DNA from 2 places in the Verrucosispora sp. NA02020 genome. Region 1 is predicted to be linked to the other one. Evidence: riboswitches for the same ligand, from Rfam matches in the RefSeq annotation. Region 1 holds a riboswitch; the other holds the start of a gene.
What was found. A riboswitch is a leader RNA that binds a small molecule or an ion and turns the genes downstream of it on or off. The one in region 1 is predicted to bind cyclic di-AMP.
Positions count from the first base shown of each region.

Region 2: it holds a riboswitch for cyclic di-AMP, as region 1 does, so the genes downstream of both, HUT12_RS09915 (C39 family peptidase) here and HUT12_RS03220 (hypothetical protein) in region 1, are expected to answer to the same signal.

Region 1 is NZ_CP054923.1:680,075-684,280, reverse strand. Features, by position in the region: gene HUT12_RS03225 (YibE/F family protein) at 361-1,740, shown strand; cyclic di-AMP (ydaO/yuaA leader) riboswitch at 1,907-2,038, shown strand; gene HUT12_RS03220 (hypothetical protein) at 2,042-3,058, shown strand; gene HUT12_RS03215 (carbonic anhydrase) at 3,142-3,840, opposite strand; gene HUT12_RS03210 (MarR family winged helix-turn-helix transcriptional regulator) at 4,036-4,206, shown strand, end outside.
Region 2 is NZ_CP054923.1:2,257,744-2,261,949, reverse strand. Features, by position in the region: gene HUT12_RS09920 (CDP-glycerol glycerophosphotransferase family protein) at 1-686, shown strand, start outside; gene HUT12_RS09915 (C39 family peptidase) at 830-1,699, opposite strand; cyclic di-AMP (ydaO/yuaA leader) riboswitch at 1,916-2,057, opposite strand; gene HUT12_RS09910 (hypothetical protein) at 2,374-3,129, opposite strand; gene HUT12_RS09905 (hypothetical protein) at 3,307-3,756, opposite strand; gene HUT12_RS09900 (acyltransferase) at 3,881-4,206, opposite strand, start outside.

The DNA of each region.
Region 1 (4,206 bases):
GGGTGTCGGCTCCGACGCCCGGCATCCGACACACGCTCGCGACCTGCGTTCCGATGCCGACCTGGCTACCATTCGCCACGATGGCCAGCCGATCCGGAGACCTCCCGGCCCCCGCCCGCCGTCGGGCACGCACCACCGCCGCAGCAGCCCTCCGGCGGCCCGCCGCCATACCCCACGGGGTGCCGACCGCCCCGCCGCAGCCCTGCTGCGGCTGCCGAGAGCCGGCCCCGCCCTCACGGTACGCAGCCATCCTGCCACGCTCGGGCCATTCCGGATGCCCGCCGCCGTGGCCGACCGGCGGCGCTGAACCATCTCGCCCGCCGGTACGTAGTTCGCCTTGGAATCGTTGGGAGACAATGAATGGGCGCCGACCACACCCGTTCCGCTCCGCCCACCCCACCCCGGGTGCGGCGGATCCTCATCGTGACGGTGGTCCCCCTCTTCCTCGCCACCCTGGTCGCCGCGCTCGTGCTCTGGCCCTCGGACCCGCCCCGGCCCGAGGCCGCCGACGACCTGCCCCGATACCACGGCACGGTCACGCGGGTGGTGAACGAGCCCTGTCCACCGAACCCGGTCGTGCCCGAGGGCACCCCGACCACGGCCGGGCAGCAGTGCGGCACGGTCACCGTGCGGGTCGACAGCGGCCCGGACGAAGGTCAGGACGTGCAGACGCCGTTGCCGGACGGGCCGGGGGCACCCCGGGTCAGCGTCGGCGACGCGATCATCCTGGTCTCCCTGATCGATCCCGAGGATCCCTCGATCAGCAGCTACAACATCGCCGAGCACCAGCGGGGCAAGCCGCTGATCTGGCTCGCGGTGCTGTTCGCCGCCGCCATCGTGGCCTTCGGACGGCTGCGCGGCCTGGCCGCGCTGGGCGGCCTGGCGGCCAGTTTCGCCATCCTGCTCACCTTCGTGCTGCCCGGCATCAGCGCCGGCCAGCCGCCGCTGGTGGTGGCCATCGTCGGCGCGGCACTGATCATGTTCGTGGTGCTGTACCTGACGCACGGCATCTCGGCACAGACCTCCGTGGCCGTCCTCGGCACGCTCGGCAGCCTGGTGCTCACCGGCCTGCTCGGGCTGGCCGCCACCCGGGCCACCCACCTGACCGGTTTCGGCAGCGAGGACGCCACCACGCTCTCCATGTTCCGGGGCGACGTCGACCTGCACGGCCTGCTGCTCGCCGGCATCATCATCGGCTCGCTCGGCGTGCTCGACGACGTCACGGTGACCCAGGCCGCCGCGGTGACCGAACTGCGGCACGCCAACCCGAGCTTCACCCGCCGGGAGCTGTACCGCTCGGCGACCCGGGTCGGCCGGGCCCACATCGCCTCGGTGGTGAACACCATCGTGCTGGCGTACGCGGGCGCGTCGCTGCCGCTGCTGCTCCTGCTCACCGCCGACACCCGCGCGCTCGGCCAGATCGTGACCAGCGAGTTCCTCACCCAGGAGATCGTCCGCAGCGTGGTGGCCACGCTCGGGCTGGTCGCCGCCGTACCGCTGACGACCGCCCTGGCCGCGCTGGTGGTCACCGCCGGGCGGCGGGACACGCCGGAGCCCGGCGGACCCGGCGGCCACGACGACGGGCCGGACGGCGACGGCCCCACCCCACCGACTCCCCGGCCCGGCTCGGACCGGTCCGAGGCACTGCACGCACTCAGCACCGCGCGTGCGCGTGACACATCCCCCGCCACCGGTTCGCGGTGGCCCGATCCGGACAGGAGCACGGACACCACATGGTGACACCCCGCAGCGTGACCGCCCCTGCCGACACGGTTCGTGCCCGTGTCGTTGGTCACCCATCGCGATTACGAAATGACGCATCTAGTCAGGTTCGGGGCGTAGAGACCGACATGGACTCTCGGGTAACCTCACTGCCGGTCACCGCCGAAGGCGCGCAGCGGCGCCTGCGGTGCCACCGCCCAATCGCCGCGAGGCGAGCCGGGGACCCAGGTAGGTGGGGTGAATCCGCGTCAGCGGTAGGGGCCACTTCCGTTCCGAACCCGTCAGCTAACTCGGTCGGCGGTCGATGGAAGGGAAAGAAGTGACGGCACCCCTACGCCGCTGGATGACCCCCGTGGTGGCCGTGTTCGCCGCGTTCGCCGTGTTCGCCGGACCTCTGCCGGCCATGGCCGCGCCGAACCCACCCAGCCCCGCCGAGCACGACGACGACCCGCCGATGCTCAACGACCTGATCGAGTCGGCCAACCGCGACTTCTCCAAGGCCAAGAACCAGCTGGAGAAGTCCAAGAAGCGGCAGCTCAAGCTCGACGTCGAGTTGCGTCGCGCACAGGCCGACCTCGAAGCGCTCAGGCCGCAGGTCGCCGAGATCGCGACGCAGTCGTACCGGACCGGCCGGGTCGGTGCGATAGCGATGTTGTTGCAGAGCAACGCCCCGGACTCGTTCATGGACCGCGCCTCCGCCCTCGACGAGTTGAACCTGTTCAACGACAAGAAGTTGGGCGAGGTCAACGCGATCCGGGAGCGCGCGGACCGGGCCAAGCTCGCGTCCGACGCCGAGGTCCGCGAGCAGCAGAAGCTGACCAACGACATGGCGCGTAAGAAGACCGAGGCGGAGAAGTCGCTCCGCCTGGTCGGTGGCGAGAGCCTGACCGGTGGCCTGGTGGCCGCCACCTCACCGGTCGCCCGGGTGGCACCGAACCGCGCGTCCGACGGGAGTTGGAAGGCGGAGTCGTGCAACCAGAACGACCCGACCACGTCGGGCTGCATCACGCCGCGCACGCTGCACATGTACAAGGAGGTCAAGCGGGCCGGCTTCAACCGCTTCGTCGGCTGCTGGCGACCCGGTGACAAGTTCGAGCACCCGAAGGGCCGGGCCTGTGACTGGTCGTTGCAGAACAGCGGGTTCAGCCCCTGGCACAACGACGACACCCGGATCTACGGCAACAACCTGGCGGCCTTCCTGGTCCGCAACGCCGACCGGCTCGGCATCTACTACGTGATCTGGAACCGGCAGATCTGGTTCCCGACCGAGAACCGGTGGCGGTCCTACAGCGGCCCGTCCAACCACACGGACCACGTACACGTGTCGCTGCTCTGAGCAGCGTCCCGGCGACCTGAGAGGGCCGCTCCGCCGTCTGGCGGAGCGGCCCTCGTCGTCCGTGTCGGTGGGCGGCCCGAGGGTCAGCCCACCGGAGTGACCACGCCCGCCATCTCGGCGGGTTCCGCCGCGACGGTCCGCACCTCACCGGCGGCCAGTCGGTAGGACATGCCCACCACCGCGCACCCGCCGGCGGCCACCTCGGCGGCCAACGCCTCGGAGGACTCCAGCATCGCCTCGACGGTCTGCGCGATGTGGATGTCGACGATCGCGTCCAGGTCGTCGATCCCCGCCCGCTCGGCCCGGCGCAGGCTGGGCACCACCGCGTCCACCACGGCACGCAGGTGGCCCGTCGGCGCGGTCCCGGTGGCCGCCGCGGCACGGGCCGCCTGGACGGCACCGCACGAGTCGTGCCCGAGCACCACCACCAGCGGGGTACGCAGCACGCTCACCGCGTACTCGACGCTGCCCAGCACCTCGGGGCCGATGGTGTGGCCGGCGGTGCGGACCACGAAGAGATCACCCAACCCACGGTCGAAGATGATCTCCGCAGCCAACCGTGAGTCGGAGCAGCCCACGATCACCGCGAAGGGGTGCTGCTCGGCGGCGACGGCGGCCCGGTGGCTGGCGTTCTGGTTGGGGTGCCGGAGCGTGTCGCTGACGAAGCGGCGGTTTCCGGCGACCAGTTCGGCGAGGGCGCGCTCCCGCGAGCCGGGAAGGTCAGCGGTCAGGTACTCGCGTTCGGGACCGGGCTGCGCTCCGATCGTTCCGGGTCGACTCATCCGGCGTCACCTCGCCTCTCGGTGGAATGCCTGGTCATCCCGGCCGGCGCTGGCCACGGGCTGCCACCAACCGTCACACGCAGCGCAAGGCGCGTCAAGCTATGCGTGATCTGCATTTCATGTATTCCAGAACGCTTGCCAACCGGCGCGGGCGGGTGCGGGCGCAGCCCGAGTACGTCAGGGGCAGGCCATACGATGGCGGGCATGGCGACCTCAGACGAGCGAGAAAGCACCCGGAACTGGACTTTCCTGACAAACCACGCGCACGTGCTGCTCGCCATCGCCCGCAACCCCACCGCCCGGCTGCGCGACGTCGCCGGTGAGGTCGGGGTCACCGAACGCGCCGCCCAGGCGATCGTCGCCGAC
Region 2 (4,206 bases), 1.6 Mb from region 1:
TCGAGGCGATCGAGGTACGCCACCAGCCGACCCGGGGGCTGACGAACCCCACGGTCCTCTACACCCCCACCTGGACCGGCCACCACGCCGACGCCGACTACTGCTCCCTGCCGATGGCCGAGACGCTGCTGCGGCGGCTGCTCGACCGGGGCGCCACGGTGATCCTGCGCGCCCACCCCTACACCAACCAGCACCCGGGCTCGGCCCGACGCCTGGCCCGGCTGCACGAACTGCTCGCCGCCGACCGCTCCCGCACCGGCCGCCAGCACGTCTTCGGCGCCGCCGCCAGCCGGCTCACCCTGGCCGAGTCGGTGAACCGGGCGGACGCGCTGGTCTCCGACGTCTCCGGGGTGGTCTCCGACTGGCTGTACTCGGGCAAGCCCTACGCGGTCACCGACACCGGCGTCGACGGTGACCGGTTCGTCGAACGGTTCCCCCTCGCCGCCACCGGCTACGTGCTGCGGCGGGACATTGCCGACCTGGACGACGTGCTGACGCGGCTGCTCGACACCGATCCGCTCGCCGAGGCACGCTGGGCGACCCGGCGGCGCTACCTGGGCGACTTCCCCGCCGACTCGTACGCCGAGGCGTTCCTCTCCGCCGCCCGGCGGGAACTGGACCCGGCCTGGACCGCCCCGGCGCCACGGACCACGACCGACGACGCGGCGCTGCCGACCGCCCCCTGAGCGCGCAGCAGCGGCCGTGGTGAGCGGTGGGCGTACTCGGTCAGACCTGTAGACCGAGAAGTAAGGAAGGGTCCCCTGCTATCGCCTGGTGTATAGCAGGGGACCCTTCCTTACATCCGGTCCTTACATCTCGTCCTTACATCTCAGGAGGAGTAGCCGCGGGTGGCGGCCCAGTGGGCGAGGTCGGTGGTGCTCATCCAGTACGAGTAGTACGAGGCGTCGGCCGAGTCCGCGATCTTGACCAGTCGACCGTCGTCCGCGTAACCGACCACGGCGACGTAGTGGCCGCCGGGGAAGGAGTGCCAGCCACCGTCGGTGTCGGTGGCGCTGCCGGCCACGTTCACCACCACACCGCGCCCGTCGGTGATCGCCTCCACCACGTCGGCCTGGAGCTGGTCCATCTGCGTCGGGGTGGCCGAGCCGCCCCGCAGCATCGTGGTCGAGTACGGCTCGCCCTTGAGCGTGGCGTTGAGCACCCGGGTGGTGTCCAGAGCCGAGTTGGTGCCGGCGTACGTGGTGCCGAGCTGGGCGGCCAGGGTGTCCTGGTCACGGTCGACCCCGGCGGCGCTGAGCGCGTTGCGTACCGCGGCCGGGCCGCAGTAGTAGCCGGTGGTCTGGGCCTGGAAGTCGTAGTCCAGGACCTTGCGCGTCGGTGGCTTCGGTGCGGTCTTCTCGCTGACGGCCACCGGCGAGGGGGCCGCCGAGGTGGCCTTCGGCGTGGGCGAGGGCGACGGTGACGGTGCGGCGCTGCTCGGGGCCGCGCTGCCCGGCGGGGTCGACGGGGTCGGCTCCGCGCGGGTGTCGGCGCGGGAGGCGACGGTGTCGCCCCGCATCTCGGCGACGGCGGTCGTGGTGTGCGCGGTCGTCGGGGCGTCATCGGTGCCGACGAGTACGGCACCGGTGCCGGTGGCCAGCGCCAGCGCGGCGGCCGAGGCGGCGACGACCTGGTAGGGGCGTTCGGTGGCCAGCCGGCGTAGCTGGCGCGTCAGGGTCTGCTTCACGGAGTCCTCCACGGGGGCTCGGGGAGGCACGGCGATCCGCTCCGGCGGTCAGCTCGACAGGACATGCCGAGGACCGCCCGAGTGGGCGGACGGGCCGTGCGAGGGGCTTCGCCCGGTCGGGGCCGGGCGGGGGCCGCAGTCAGCTCGCGGCCGACGGCCCGGTGAGCGCGGGCACCGCAGTGCCGTGGAGGAACAAGAGGGGTATCACAAGGGGATGCACGAGAGGAAAGCTCCTTCCGACACCGCCGACCGGGTTAGCTGACGGGTTCGGGCGGGAAGTTGGCCCTACCGCGAGCCGAGGCTCGCGGATTCACCCCAGAGGTGCGGTGGGTCCCCGGTTCGTGAGACCACGATTAGGCGGGTCGATGCGGCGTCGCCTCCTGCGATCGGTTACCGCATCGGACGGGCCGACATTACTGGTCGGTCATTGCCCTGCCAACCCGCTCTGACCTGCGCAAACATGATCCAGCTCAGTGATTTTCGGGCGTTCGGTCATCGATGTCCCGCAACAGGACCGACGGTGATCGACGTAACGGGCGGTGACAACCGGACCACCCCCGGACAATGCCTCCGGACATCACGTCACGTCTCGGGCGGTTGCGGCACCACCGTCCGTTCCGGCGATCGGTGTGACCGGGCTCACCCGATCAGGCTGGATTACCGGGGCTCCGCGCGTCTCGCCCGAGTCACCCCACGCGCGCCGGACGCCAGCGCAGGGCCGCAGCGGCCGGACGCGCGGCGGTGGTCACGGCGGGTGCCGGCACCGGGTTCGGTCGCAGGCGCTGCGCGGCGGCGTACGCCTCGGCGGAGAGCACCCGGGCCGCTTCGGTGGCCCGTTCCGTCTCCCGCCAGGCGGCCCGTTCCCGCTCGGCGGCGGCCCGGTAGGTGGCCCGGTGGTTGTCCCGGACGACCCGGGCCAGCACGACCTCCTGTGCGGCCGGGTGCAGGCGGGGGTCCCAGCCGGCCCGCCGGGCCAGCACGTCGGTGAGCTGCCGCGCCGACAGGTCACCGCGCCAGTGCGCCACCATCGCGGCGTGGTGCAGCCAGCGTTCCCGGGCGGCGTACTCGCTGGCGGTGCGGGGGGTGCGGGGGGCGGGCAGCGCGGTGGTCCCGGCGAGCCGTCGGGCCCGGCTCTCCGCCTCGTCGAAGCGGGCCCAGGCACGGTCGAGGGCGGTCTGGGCGGTACGCCACGCGTCCCGCCGCCGGGCGGCGTTCTGTGCGGCCCCGGCGGCGGCCACCGCCACCTCACCGGCGTAGCGGCGCAGGTCGGCCGTCTCGGCCTCGGCGGGGTCGTCGGCGGGGCCGGTCTCGTCGGGGCCGGACGGTTCGGGCCGGGCGACCAGGACGGTGAGCACGCCCAGTGCGAGCACGAGCAGCACCGACCAGATGGCGGCGGCCCGGGGCACCTCGATCAGGAACTGGTAGAGGACGGTCTTCTCCATGGCGGTACCTCGTGGGCCGTGGTGCGCTGACAGCGGGCCGCCGGCACCCGGTCCCCCGACGGCGGCGCGTCGGAACCGGGCGGGGCGGTGACGGGATGTTTCGCGGGGCAGAGGTCCCGGGCGTTGCGGGACGGGCTGCGGCGGAGTCCGGTCGGTGTGCCGCAGCGGGGCGTGAGGTCAGTCGCCGGGTGGGGCGCGGGCACCGTGGGCACCCGGCGGGACCGCCGTCGGGAGGGACGCCGCCGGGCCGCCCACCACCGCCGTCACGGCGGGCCGCTGCGCCAGGCCCGCCTCGGGCGGCAGCCCGGGTACGCCGAGCGCGTCGGCGCGGTCGACGGCCCCCGTGGCGGACACCGTGACCAGCGCACCCGTCGACGAGGGGCGCCAGTCGGCACGGGGCGAGGGCACGAGGAGAGGAGCCGACCCGAACCGGCCGGCGACGGGGTGCCCGACGAGCGCGGCCTGTGCGGGCGCGGCCAGTGCGGGGGTGGCCAGTGCGGGCGCGGCCAGTGCGGGCATCGCCCAGGTGCCGAGGGTGAACGCGGCGGCGACCGCGAACCCGGTCAGCAGTCGCGTCGCCCAGCGCGCCAGCCACCACAGGGGACGGGCGGGCGCGACGGGAAGCACCCGGTCACGCTACCGCCACCACTGTCGCACCGCATCGGCGGCGGGCGTGTCAGGTAGACGACGCGCCGTAATCGGCACACGAAACAGCAGGTCGGGGCGTCGACGACAACGGTCCACGGTGGACTCAGCGGTCCCGGTCGCGGAGACCTGCCGTACTCGGCTCGTCACCCGGCACCCGCTGCCTCGGCGGCCCGGCGGGCGGGCCAGCGGGCGATCCGGCGGGCGGATCTGCGGACGGTCCCGCAGGCTCGGCGGACCCGCCACCAGGCGGGGCGGCGGGGCCGGCGGCAGCGCGGCTCGGGGCGAGTCGGCGCATCATCGGTTGCTCCACGTAGCGGTGCAGCAACGCGGCCAGCGCCAGGGTGAGCAGCAGGAACCCGATCACCGCCGGTACTCCCCACCAGCCGGGCAGGCCGGTGCCCCAGTCTCCGGTGAGCCGCAGGATCGTCA